3 regions of the Solibacillus sp. CAU 1738 genome follow, and region 3 is predicted to be linked to each of the others. Evidence: riboswitches for the same ligand, from Rfam matches in the RefSeq annotation. Region 3 holds a riboswitch; each other region holds the start of a gene.

The links. A riboswitch is a leader RNA that binds a small molecule or an ion and turns the genes downstream of it on or off. The one in region 3 is predicted to bind thiamine pyrophosphate.
Region 1: linked by a shared signal. The riboswitch ahead of thiW (energy coupling factor transporter S component ThiW) and the one ahead of thiM (hydroxyethylthiazole kinase) in region 3 are both predicted to bind thiamine pyrophosphate.
Region 2: linked by a shared signal. The riboswitch ahead of thiT (energy-coupled thiamine transporter ThiT) and the one ahead of thiM (hydroxyethylthiazole kinase) in region 3 are both predicted to bind thiamine pyrophosphate.

The regions. Positions count from the first base shown of each region.
Region 1 is NZ_JBDQQN010000004.1:84,536-88,826, reverse strand. It holds gene hutH (histidine ammonia-lyase) at 1-306, shown strand, start outside; gene AAFN87_RS13205 (5'-3' exonuclease) at 583-1,461, shown strand; TPP riboswitch at 1,559-1,663, shown strand; gene thiW (energy coupling factor transporter S component ThiW) at 1,761-2,252, shown strand; gene AAFN87_RS13195 (RNA polymerase sigma factor) at 2,410-2,949, shown strand; gene spoIIP (stage II sporulation protein P) at 2,939-3,838, shown strand; gene AAFN87_RS13185 (papain-like cysteine protease family protein) at 3,883-4,291, opposite strand, start outside.
Region 2 is NZ_JBDQQN010000009.1:53,601-57,891, forward strand. It holds gene AAFN87_RS18560 (AAA family ATPase) at 1-714, shown strand, start outside; gene AAFN87_RS18565 (magnetosome magnetite crystal formation protein family) at 950-1,270, opposite strand; TPP riboswitch at 1,392-1,499, shown strand; gene thiT (energy-coupled thiamine transporter ThiT) at 1,755-2,306, shown strand; gene map (type I methionyl aminopeptidase) at 2,682-3,437, shown strand; gene AAFN87_RS18580 (hypothetical protein) at 3,451-4,173, opposite strand.
Region 3 is NZ_JBDQQN010000005.1:105,236-109,526, reverse strand. It holds gene thiE (thiamine phosphate synthase) at 1-662, opposite strand, end outside; gene thiD (bifunctional hydroxymethylpyrimidine kinase/phosphomethylpyrimidine kinase) at 643-1,464, opposite strand; gene thiM (hydroxyethylthiazole kinase) at 1,461-2,213, opposite strand; TPP riboswitch at 2,384-2,483, opposite strand; TPP riboswitch at 2,554-2,653, opposite strand; gene AAFN87_RS14985 (GNAT family N-acetyltransferase) at 3,155-3,496, opposite strand; gene AAFN87_RS14980 (DNA alkylation repair protein) at 3,976-4,291, opposite strand, start outside.

The DNA of each region.
Region 1 (4,291 bases), on a different contig from region 3:
GAAAATAAAACGCTTGCCCACCCTGCCTCAGTAGATTCGATTCCTTCCTCTGCCAATCAGGAGGATCACGTCAGCATGGGGACGACGGGTGCGCGGCATGCGTATAATATTATTGCGAATACGCGTCGTGTCCTCGCGATTGAAGCCTTCTGCGCGTCACAAGGTGTTGAATATCGCGGTGTTGAAAAAATGGCACCGAAATTGTATAAACAGTGGCAACAGATTAGAGAAATTGCTCCTGCTATAACAGAGGATCGCATTTTCAATAAGGATGTAGAAGCAATTGCCGAATACTTGATGCCTTGATTTTAATTTTTATGTGAGGATTCTAGAATTTTATGTGTGGTTACTAGAAAGCTGTGCGGTTATTGGTCGCTTGCGTGCGGATAGATTTGGGTTGAGTGCGCTTTCCGACTGCTTGCGTGCGGATAGACTCGGTTTGAGTGTGCTTTCCGTTAGCCTACATTTGTTACACTCTACATTCGTTCACGTAAACATTGCGCTTATTTCTTAGGAAATATATTACTCAATCGATTATAATGAGGTTTTGCTATAATAGTAGTATAAAACGGAGGTACATTTATGACAAAACCACATTTACTCGTAGTAGACGGAATGGCATTACTATTCCGCTCATTTTTCGCGTCTGCTGCGATGAACCAATTTATTCGTATGGAAGACGGCACGCCGACAAACGGGGTACAAGGCTTTGCGAGGCATGTATTAACGGCACAAAACATGATGAAACCAACACATATGGCCATTTGCTGGGATATGGGCATGCACACATTCCGCAATGATTTATTTGATGGCTATAAAGCGAATCGTCCTGCACCACCAGAAGAGATGCTTCCTCAATTCGATATGGCGAAAGAAGTATCGGAAATGATAGGCTGGCAAAACTTTGGAATTAAAGGTTTAGAAGCGGATGATTTAATTGGCTCGATGATTGAAAAATGGAAGGATGACGCAAATATTACGGTCATTAGTGGCGATAAAGATTTACTACAGCTGCTGAATCCTTCAACGACCATTGCTTTTACCAAAAAAGGCTATACAGAATACGATGTCTACACAGAAAGCCGCTTTGTAGAGGAATACGGTATTTCTCCAAAGCAATTTGCAGAAGTGAAGGCATTTATGGGCGATTCGAGTGACGGCTATCCAGGCGTAAAAGGGATTGGTCCGAAAACAGCGCTCCAGCTCATTCAAGCGCATAGCTCTATTGACGGTGTTCTAGCTGCAATTGATACTTTAAAACCTGCGCAGCGTACAAAAATTAACGATAATGTAGACATGCTCAAACTATCGCATCAGCTCGCAACAATAAATTGCGCAGCACCAATTGACGCGGACTTGGCTTCATTGCAGCTGTCATCTTATGAACAAAATACATTTGCTAAATTAGAAGACAATGGATTCCGATTGATTGCAAAACATGCGCGCTCGTTATATTTTTAGGTAACAGCTCGTAATGTAGTTGAAAATCCAAAATATAAAAAAAACGATTGACTATATTTGGTACTATGAAATAATAGGAATGAAAATTAAATCGCTTCAACACCACTAGGGGAGTCTTTGGAAGGCTGAGACGTATATAGTATACGGACCCTTTGAACCTGATCTAGTTCACACTAGCGTAGGGAAGTGGCGACACTTGTTGTTGTATTGCTTTTTTATAATATACAATTCAAGGCCGCTACCTTCTTTGCTGAGGGGAAGCGGCTTTTTTTTCGATATTATGAAAAGGAGTGATTTGTTTGTCAATTCGTAAGTTAACGATTATGGCACTATTAGTAGCTATAGCTGTAGCGGGTTCCACGTTTGTAGCAATTCCAACAGGTATAGCAAGGGCCTATCCTATTCAACATGCCATTAATGTAGTGAGTGCTATTTTGCTTGGACCTGTGCCTACTGTAGCGATTGCTTTTGTAACAGCTATTATTCGAATCCTTACAGGTACAGGCTCTTTATTAGCTATTCCGGGCAGTGTAATTGGTGCTCTTTTTGCGGCGCTTGCGTACAAGTATAGCAATAAAATGTGGCTAGCGAGTGCGGGGGAAATAGTCGGTACAGGTATTATTGCTTCGTTAGTGGCAGTACCTTATGCAAAGTTATTAATGGGAACATCTGTAGCAGCTCTCTTCTTCATGCCTGCCTTCTTAATGTCGAGTGTGACGGGCGCAGTGTTAGGGATTATAATAGCAAGTAGTTTACGTAAAACAGTATTTGCTAAACAATTTACTAATTGAAATTCAAGCTTTTCTCAAACATTCTAACAAAATACTTCTATATATTTATAAAGCAGAGTATAGAAAAATATGCTCTGCTTTTTTTGATGAAAAAAATTGTAACCTTTTTTAAACCTCAAACGAATAATAAGTGAATATATAACGAGGGGGGAAAAGTTTGATTGACTTGCAAAACTTGGAGTCAAGTATCGTTGTAATCTACAATGACCATTATTTAGACGTTTATAGATTTCTTGTTTGCTTCACAGGAAATCAGAACGATGCGGAGGATTTGACCCAAGAAGTATTCATTCGTGTATTAAAAAATCTTTCTAATTATAATAGTGGACATAAATTGAAAACGTGGATATTTTCGATAGCAAAACATGTAGCTATTGACCATTATAGGAAAAAGAGATTCGCCTCTGTTTTTAAGGATGGATTTTTTAAACAGTTAGCGTCAAACGATAAAAAGCCTAACGAAGCATTCGAAATAACTGAAATGAAACAATTTGTACACGATGCAATAGCCAAATTAAAACCTAGTTATAGATCAGTTGTCATACTTCGTGGCATTAACGAATTTTCCGTTAAAGAGACTTCTGAAATTCTACAATGTAGTGAAGCAAAAGTGAAAGTAGATTACCACAGAGCCCTGAAAGACCTCAAAAGAAAACTAAATATTGATACAGAGGAGGTTTTGATCAATGCAAAATGAAAAAGATTTATTTAATTTGATTAAGGAAATTTATCCTCAAAATCCAAGTAAGGATTTTATTGTATCAACTGAAAATAAACTAAGACAACATGCAAGAAGTATGAATAGAAAATCGAAAGTAAAAAAGGTATTTGCAATATCAAGTGGCATTTTGCTTTTTGCGTTTACTTTTTCTTGGTTATTCTTATTTAGTGGAAAAGATGTAATGACAGCGGTAATAAATGGATTTGGAGAGGAATCTATGTCCGCCACTATTGAGAAAAATGATCCATTAGTGTTTATTTATCACTCACATAATATGGAGTCATTTATTCCTGAGATCAATGGAAAAGCCCCGAATTATCAAGTAATTAGTGAGACTAAAAATGTAACACTAATTGGTAAGGAGTTAAGTAGAGCACTGAAGGATAATAATATAAATTCAATCCACGATGGTACGAATATCGCTGAAGTTTTAAAGGAACGAAATTTATCATTTGCCGATTCGTATATTGTATCAAGAGAACAATTACAAAATGGGTTGGATGCTAACAAGAGCATTAAGATGGTTTTTGATATTCACAGAGATTCTCAAAATAGAAAGGCTACGACAATTAACATTAATGGACAAGATTATGCGAGAATTGTATTTGTTGTATCAACAATAAGTGATAACTATAAGAAAAACAGGGACTTTGCAATGCTTCTTCATGAAAAATTAGAAGAATTATATCCTGGATTATCGAGAGGGGTAGTTGAAAAAGAAGGAAAACCTCGAAATACGTATAATCAAGATGTGCTAGATAATTCATCCCTATTAGAAATTGGTGGAGTTGAAAATACGCTAGAAGAAACATATAGAACTACTGAGGTACTAGCTAAGGTAATAAAAGAAGTAATTGATATGTAAATAAAAATGCTCCCGTCTCTTTATGCAGAGCCGGGAGCTTATTATTATTTATTGTAATCCACAACAAGGAATGGTTGTAGTTGGAATGGTTTCGGTGCGATATTACGGTCGTTCCATTGTGCGAACCAGCGCTCTAATGGATAGAAGTAATAACCATCTTGCCAATGATCTGATGTATCATACGGGTCAGCAAAGATTAATACATCATCACCAATACTAGGTGTGCCGTTATTGTCGTAGCCAATAATTGCTTGCCAATGACCGTCCCAGTCCGTCCATTCAACCATTATTGGTCGATCGTTTTTTAAATGGTTTGTCAGCCATTTTACGAAATAACTATCTTTTGCATCTTCAACCCAAGCTTCTGTATCATCTGTATTTTCAGATGAATATAAGCTGTTCCAAGTGAATGTTGCAGGTAAATTTCCGACATTATTTTCTGTTGCACCGCTG
Region 2 (4,291 bases), on a different contig from region 3:
GAAAAAGTGGATTTATCGCAAGCAGTAGCAAATCTTGCGGAATTAAAACAAGCGTATGAGGAAGCACTCCGAACAGTAAATGCTTCACAAGAATGCGAGAGACACTGTATTGATTACTCGGAAAAATTAGTAGCCATCGCCGATGAAATTACTGCTTTAGAGCAAATTTCGCATGAAATAATAGACTTATATAATATGCTGCGTGGACAAAATACGAAGAGAATCTCCTTTGAACGTTATATACAAATGGGCTATTTAGAACAAATTACTGAGGCGGCAAATGTACGCTTAAAGCATTTATCGAATGGCCAATATCAATTAATCTGCTCTGATCGTCAAGAATCCCATGGGAGACAAAGTGGATTGAGCTTAGATGTTTATGATAGTTATACCGGGCAAACACGCGATGTAAAATCGCTATCAGGCGGAGAGAAATTTAATGCATCACTATGTTTAGCATTAGGTATGGCAGATGTCATTCAAAGCTTCCAAGGTAGTGTGCGCATTGATACGATGTTTATTGATGAAGGTTTTGGTTCACTTGATGAAGAATCACTAATGCGTGCAATCGACACATTGATCGATTTACAAAAGTCAGGACGAATGATTGGTGTTATTTCACACGTCGCGGAGCTGAAAGCAGCAATTCCAGCTGTCCTCCAAGTAGAAAAGCTGAAAGAGGGCTTTAGCCGAACATCTATTGTCTTGAAATAATAAAAACAAGCTTCCCGTTAATTAGCACGGGAAGCTCGTCTTTTATTTTGAGCGTGTTGTCGTATTAGTTGATTGTTTCTTTGAATCGAGAACCTTTTTTACGACAGGATAGACAATAGGCGCCCATTTAATAGCTGTTTTGAAGATTTTGCTAATTTTCATAGTGTATGCACTCCTTCGATTAAGGTGCTCATTAGATGTGTTAAATATACATTTTTCAGCAAAGTACTATACATTAACGCATTACTTTTATTCCTTGTACTATATTCCAAATAATTAAAGCTAAATAAATTAATCCATAAAGTAACATACCGCCAATGCTAAAGAATATTAAATTATCATCGCCTTGATATCCTCCAAAAGAAAGCCCAAATATAAAATAAATGACAAAGAAAAATCCGAGTATTACAGGAATAATATGTGATAATAATGCCCGTTTAGCATGGCGTTTTACTTCTTCATCTTGAACAACAATCCAAATGATAACAGGGACTATAAAAGGTGCGAAAAAGACGCTAAAATAATTCAATGCACTTAATACTTTATTGTTATCCATAAAACAGTCCTCCCTTTTGTATTATGTACGCAAAATACCATCTATTAGTTTCAAATTTCTTCATAGTTGAAAATTTAACAATAATTCAGTAGAATGGAATTGTTCTAACAATAAATAATTGTATAACCACAAGGGGAGCCGATTAAGTCGGCTGAGATTGTACACTAGTTGTACTAACTCTTTGAACCTGTAAGTTAACACTTGCGTAGGGATGTGGATAGATACCGACTTCTAAGCGATGTCAGGCTCTGTCCTGATGTTGCTTTTTTATTGTAAGAAAGTATAAGTTTCTGGAGTTCGAGCAGTGTCGAGCTCCAGCGCCCAGCCACTCGAGGTAGTGGTCTGCCCTCTATCGAAAGCGAGAAAGCTGCTTTCAAACTCGGGTTTGCAAGTAGCTGTCGGGGCTAAGCAGGGCGCTTGTGCGTTTCTTATAGGCTTCTATTCCTCCTCTTAGTTCTAGGGAACAAAAGAAAGGAGACTTGTTATGAACAGAGAAAGATTATTGATGTTAGTAGAAATTGCTATTTTTGCTGCAATCGGAATTATTTTAGACATGTTGTCGTTTAGTTTACCACAAGGTGGCTCAGTTAGTTTTGTTATGGTGCCGATTGTGTTAATGGCGATGCGCTGGGGTATAGGAGCAGGCCTTGTTACAGGACTACTTATCGGCGTATTGCAAATGGTGTTAGGTCCAAAAATTTATCACTGGGCACAAGCTTTACTTGATTACGGTTTTGCGTTTACAGCTGTAGGACTCGCGGCAGTTGTGAGACAACCATTATTAACAGCACTAGCTGGGATGAATAAAGTAAAAATAGCTATCTATGTTTCAATTGGTGCAATTATTGGTGGCCTTTTACGCTACTTCGTACACACATTATCAGGGGTTGTATTCTTCTCTGAATATGCCGGTGATCAAAATGTATGGGTATATTCTATTGTTTACAATGGGTCGTATATGTTGCCAGCGATAATATTAACAGCTGTTGTCTGTGCATTTTTATTTACAGCATCACCAAAGTTGTTGAAACGATAAATAAGATACCTAGCCACTACTTCGGTGAACACTGAGGTAGTGGTTTTTTGTGTGTATTTATGTATTTGATTCGAGCGGAAAAGGAGCTCCAGCGGGTGAATCGTTGTGCCACGGGCGAAAAAGGAGCTCCCGTGGGCGAAAACCGGTGTCCCACGAGCGAAAAAGGAGCTCCCAGGGGCGAAAACTGGTGTGCCACGAGCGAAAAGGAGTTCCCATGGGCGAAAACCATTGTGCCACGGGCGAAACACAAGCTCCCACGAGCGAAACAGGACTTTCGTCTAAGTACTAAATGAAAAAACAAGATACGAGTAGCACTATTTATTTTCATAAGTATGTTATATTAGAAAGAGATTTTTTAGAGGAAGGACGTTTAAAATGATTGTAAAAACTCAAGAAGAATTAGATGCTTTTAAAAAAATCGGTCGAATCGTTGCGGAAATACGTGAAGCAATGAAGGCTGCTACAAAACCTGGTGTGACAACGAAGGAACTAGACGAAATTGCTGGTCGTATGTTTGAAGAGGTTGGCGCTGTTTCAGGTCCTAAAGGTGAATACGACTTCCCAGGATATACTTGCATTAGTGTTAATCATGAAGTTGCTCACGGTATCCCAGGAAGCAAAGTAATTCAAGAGGGCGATTTAGTTAATATTGATGTTTCAGGTTCTTTGAATGGTTATTTTGCGGATACTGGTATTTCGTTTGTTGTTGGTGATGGTTATGAAGAGAAAGAAAAACTATGCGCTGTAGCAAAATCTGCATTTGAACGTGCAATGACGAAAGTAAAAGCAGGCTCAAAATTAAACCAAATAGGTAAAGCAGTTGAGCGTGAAGCGAATGACCACGGCTTAACAGTTATTATGAATTTAACAGGTCACGGTCTTGGGAAATCTCTACATGAAGCACCTGACCATATATTAAATTATTATGATGCGTGGGATTCGACTATGATGAAAGAAGGAATGGTTTTAGCAGTAGAGCCATTCATTTCAGCAAAAGCAGAGCATATCGTTGAAGCAGGTGACGGCTGGACATTCATTACACCAGACAAATCACTTGTAGCACAAATTGAGCATTCTATTATCGTTACAAAAGATAAACCGATTATTTTAACAACTTTAGAAAATGAATAAAAAAATCGTGGGTTTAATACCCACGATTTTTTTTGACGAATAAAATGCCAGCGATGAGTACACCGCATAAAAATAATGCAGCTGTAGTAACTAAAAGCTCCTCTAAGCCGTTTTGAATTGCAATACCTACATAGCCCCAAATAAATATGATTGGCGCAACAATATCGAAATGGTGATAGCGCAGGTGAAGTGCAATTGCAGTACCAAATGTTAACAAAATAACAGCCCATAGTGCATTACTTAATCCGAATCCATGCCAGTTAAAGTAAACAATTATATAGGACATAAAGGTAATAAAGAAAAACAAGCTCCAACTTAAAAATAAAGCAATCGGTATACGAATCTTAATATTTTCAGTCGTTAACGGGTACGTAATATATAGTCCGAACAAAGAAAGGAGTTGTAAAACGAATAAAAAGATAGCGATGCCATTTTGGCCATTATGCCATGCAATAAAAAAGCTTATAAGAAAAATACTCGAAATAGCGAATAAGGTCGTTTGTAGCGACGTGACGGAGTTCGAGTTGCGATGTTTATAACAGTGCACAATCCATACTACAAGACTTGCAAATATTAATAACCAGCATAAATATACGTAATTGGCTGGGGAGAATAATAGCGGTAAACGATTAATAAGCTCAATTGTCGATTTTCCACTTAAACTACGCCAAAATGTTTGAATTGTAAATGCTGACATCACTAGTAAAAAACTAAAAAGTATTAAAATACGGCCCATTAAGCCCTCTCCTTTCTCTAGAATTATATACATTTCAACAGTTTTCAACAACAAATACAAAGTAAAATAATGATAGCATAAAATGATATTTCCATTTGAGGAGAGCTCTATTCGTGAA
Region 3 (4,291 bases):
TTCAAAATAGAAATGCTTCTAACTAGTCGCACATCATGATGTAATAATTGATTGACGGTATCCTTAATGCTTGCACTTCCGCAAATAGCAGAAATGACAGCTACCCCATCTGAACCGGCAGCTAATACGGGCTGCGCATTTTTTTCAGAAATACCACCAATCGCTACAATAGGAAATGTTGGATAGGCTTTTCTTGCTTGCTCCAAAAAAGTGACTCCTGCTGGACGCTTGGCATCTAATTTAGAAGACGTTTCATAAATTGGACCGATCCCAACGTAATCTGCTCCGCCAGCAATAGCGGCTTCCATTTCTTCCATCGTATGCACTGAAACTCCAACTATTTTATGTGGAAATAATGTACGAACTTCTGAGAGCCTGCTGTCATCTTGCCCAACATGGACTCCATCCGCATCAATTTCACGCGCTAGCTCTACATGATCATTCACAATAAAGGGCACATTGTACTGTCGACATAAGCTTTGACAGTTTTTAGCGAACTGTATAAGTTCATCACCTACTAATGCCCCTTCTCCTTTTTCTCGTAGCTGGAAAATAGTAATGCCCGCTTCCAATGCTTCCTTTAATATAAGTAGCGGGTCGCGGTTACAGTTAGGAGTACCCATTATAAAATATACAGCTAATTCATCCCTTTTCAGCAACATGTACATCACCTTTCACAAACTTCTTATAAGCAAAATGATTCGTTGGACCGTGGCCATTGCCAATGTTTAATGGATGTTCAATTGCCGCTTGGATAAATCGTTTTGCTTCAATGATTGCCTCTTGAATAACATAACCTTGTCCTAAAAAAGCAGTAAGTGCTGCAGAAAATGTACAACCGGTTCCATGTGTATGCTTCGTATGAATACGTGTACTACTTACTTGGAATGATGAGCCATCTCGGAAATACACATGATCAACTGCTTCCATCCCTTGCAAATGACCACCTTTCATCACCACACACTGTACGCCCAATTGTAAAATTCGCTGAGCAGCAGCCTGTACATCATCCTTCGTTGTGATGCTCATACCTGTTAAAACTTCTGCTTCTGGTATATTTGGCGTTAACACTGTTGCTAAAGGTAATAGTTTCGTTTTTAAAGCCTCAACCGATTCCTGCTGTAATAGATTTGCTCCACCTTTTGCAATCATGACAGGATCAACAATAAGTTGTATATCTTTATCTTGTAATGCTTCGGCAACAGCGGTAATAATATCCGCAGAAAATAACATACCTGTTTTAACAGCCTTCACTTGAAAATCTTCAAAAACCGTTGAAATTTGAGCTTCTACAAAATCCGCCGTCGCTGGAAATATGCCCGAAACTCCTAATGTATTTTGAGCAGTTAATGCTGTAATTGCTGTTGTGCCAAAAACCCCTAACTCCTGAAAGGTTTTTAAATCTGCTTGAATACCTGCTCCTCCACCACTATCGGAGCCTGCAATTGTCATGACAATATTCATATTTGCCCACCTCTTGCATATTGTTCTAAACCGTCGATTACTTTCATTTGGAATGACCCCATATACGCAGCTTCACAAGCATCTATTGCAATTTGTTTATATTGCTGCAAAATTTCCTTTAATAGTTGAAGATTATTTCCTTCTACTGCAAGTGCGGCACTACAAATAGCACTTAATAAACAGCCAGAGCCTGTAATTTTCGTCATCCGTTCATCGCCACCTGTAATGAGCTCAACATTAGTGCCATTAGTTAAAATATCTGTTTCGCCAGTAACAACTACGATTGCTCCCCATTTTCGGGCAACTTCTTTCGCAACTGTAACCGTATCAAGCTCACCTTCTCCACTATCAACGCCCCTAGCTTGCCACTGAACTCCAGCAATAGCTGCAAGCTCACCTACATTACAGCGAATAGTTGTAAATTTCACTTGTTCGAGTAATTGCTGAACTGACGCTTTTCGGAATGAAGTAGCTCCTACTCCTACGGGATCAAGTACAACAGGGATATTTCGCTCATTCGCCTTTTTACCTACTACTAACATACTTTCTAGTGTACGAGTATTTAATGTACCAATATTAATTAATAAACTATCAGCAATGGACACCATCTCTTCCACTTCAGCGATTTCATCTGCCATAACTGGAGATGCACCAATTGCCAGCAATCCATTTGCAGTAAAATTAGCCACAACATAATTTGTTATACAATGTACAAGCGGCTGTCTAAGACGGATATTATTTAAAGTCATATTGTGCTACCTCATTCACCATGATTTCAATTGTCCAAGGTATATCCTTAAAACTGCTTTTCCTATATAAACTTATTTCTCTTCTTACCTCTTCACAAAATGTCATCTTTCTTCCTCCTTGTGTAGTAGGCATGAGAACAAAAAAAACACTTCATTTGCGTATGCAAAGAAGCGTCTTACAAATTGCTCCCTACGCCAGTATTAACTGAACAGGTTCTAAGGGTCAGGTTTTAACCTTCTCAACGCTATAGCGTCCCCCCGCAATTAAAATATTTCCGTGGAAATTAAAAAGCTCTCTAAATAAGGAGAGCTCATGTACAAAAAAATGCGAATTGTGTCACTCGCTATGTACTTTGCTCCCTCCGCCAGTGTTAACTGAACAGGTTCTAAGGGTCAGGTTTTACCTTCTCAACGCTTTTCGCGTCCCCCTGCAAATATTTTAATTACCCATATCCTAACATCATTTCTATTTGTTTTACAACAATAAATCATTAGTTTGCTAATTTGCATTTATTCACTTTACAAATTATTCTTCATTAAATTACAATCCATCACATAAAAGTCCCCAGATAATAAGAATTGGAGGGCATTAAATAAAAAATTCCCATCAGATCTTTAGGTTAAAAGATTTAGTGCGGTGAAAGAGCTTCTGTCGCTGAGTGATTTATCTTGCTCTTGTAGTTACGTATGATGCATGAGTTATCCACTGAACTGCTTTGTTAGTTTCTGTAATGCTTGAATTATAACCTTCTCAAAGCATTGGTGTTGGAACCTACTGATTATAAACAGCAAAAAACAAACACCCTATTAAATTGAATGAAGTGTTTTACTCCCTAACTTTCATTTGGGAATGTTATTTTGAATATCACTGAATAAAATATTAGTCTTTAGATTTATAGCCCCCATTAGTTCAACCAAAATAAGTAATATATGTGGCAAGATTATTTTCTATGCATTATAAATTGTGATTTGCTGTATCTAAAATTGTTTTTTTCATAAAAAGGTATTAAGTATTCCTCACAAAACAAACTTATAACATCAATATGCGAAAGCTCATCTAACAGCTTTGATACCAGTTTTGTTCCTATACCTTCTGCATGGTACGAACTATGTATAACAACGTCTTCTATATACGCTCTAAATTTCCCATCTGTAACAGCTCTTGCGAAACCAATAAGAGTATCACCTATCCACGCACCCACTGATAGTACGTCTCTTAACATATTTTCAATATCTTGTTCTTGTCTTTCCTCCCACCAACCAGCATCATTATATAGCTTCATAACATCAACAGCTTTGATTGTTCTATCAGTAAAACTTAATATTTCTATATTCAAGTTTTGTTCCTCCAAAAAAATTTACTTAATTTCACAATACAAAGATATCTATATCCACTAACCTGTGTTGTTAAATGAAGTCCAAAAGTGTCGTTTGGTAACATTTAACAAGAATCAATAATCTGGGCCTATTGTTGAAAAAGGCACAATTCATTTTCAAGAATTGCACCCGATTGTGGAAAATCTTTTTTCTATTGAATAGAATCGTTGTACTGTGCAGCTGGAAAGTTGTTCACTTTAATGATAATCGCACTACAAATCAAAAAGAGATAGTGAGTTAATCATTTACAACTTCCTTGCATAGTTTACTAACTAGCTGCCATAACGCGTTTTTTTTTATTTTTCCGGTCCAAGCCTATAACAATTTTCATATTGTGGCTTTGTTTATTTTATGCATTAAACCTTAATAAATTTTTCAAGGGTAACTAATTATTATGTCGTTTGTTAACTTCAATCGTAATGAACTCCGGTAAATAGCTGGGAGTACATCCTTTTGCTACTATTTCATCTTTGTAAAGACCCGTTTTCTCACCAAGTTTAATACAACGTGCACGATTCTTTTCATCATAAACGCCTATCCAGCCTGCGGTGAAATTCATAGCCCATTGAACTTCCGGTTCTTCCTGCGTAATATTAGCTTCTAATTTAGATAGTAAGTCTGCGGTGTTATCAGGCGGTGTTTGTCCAGTCCATCTCAATCGCCCTTGATAATACCAGAAAGCTCGCCTTTGAAGAGCAGAA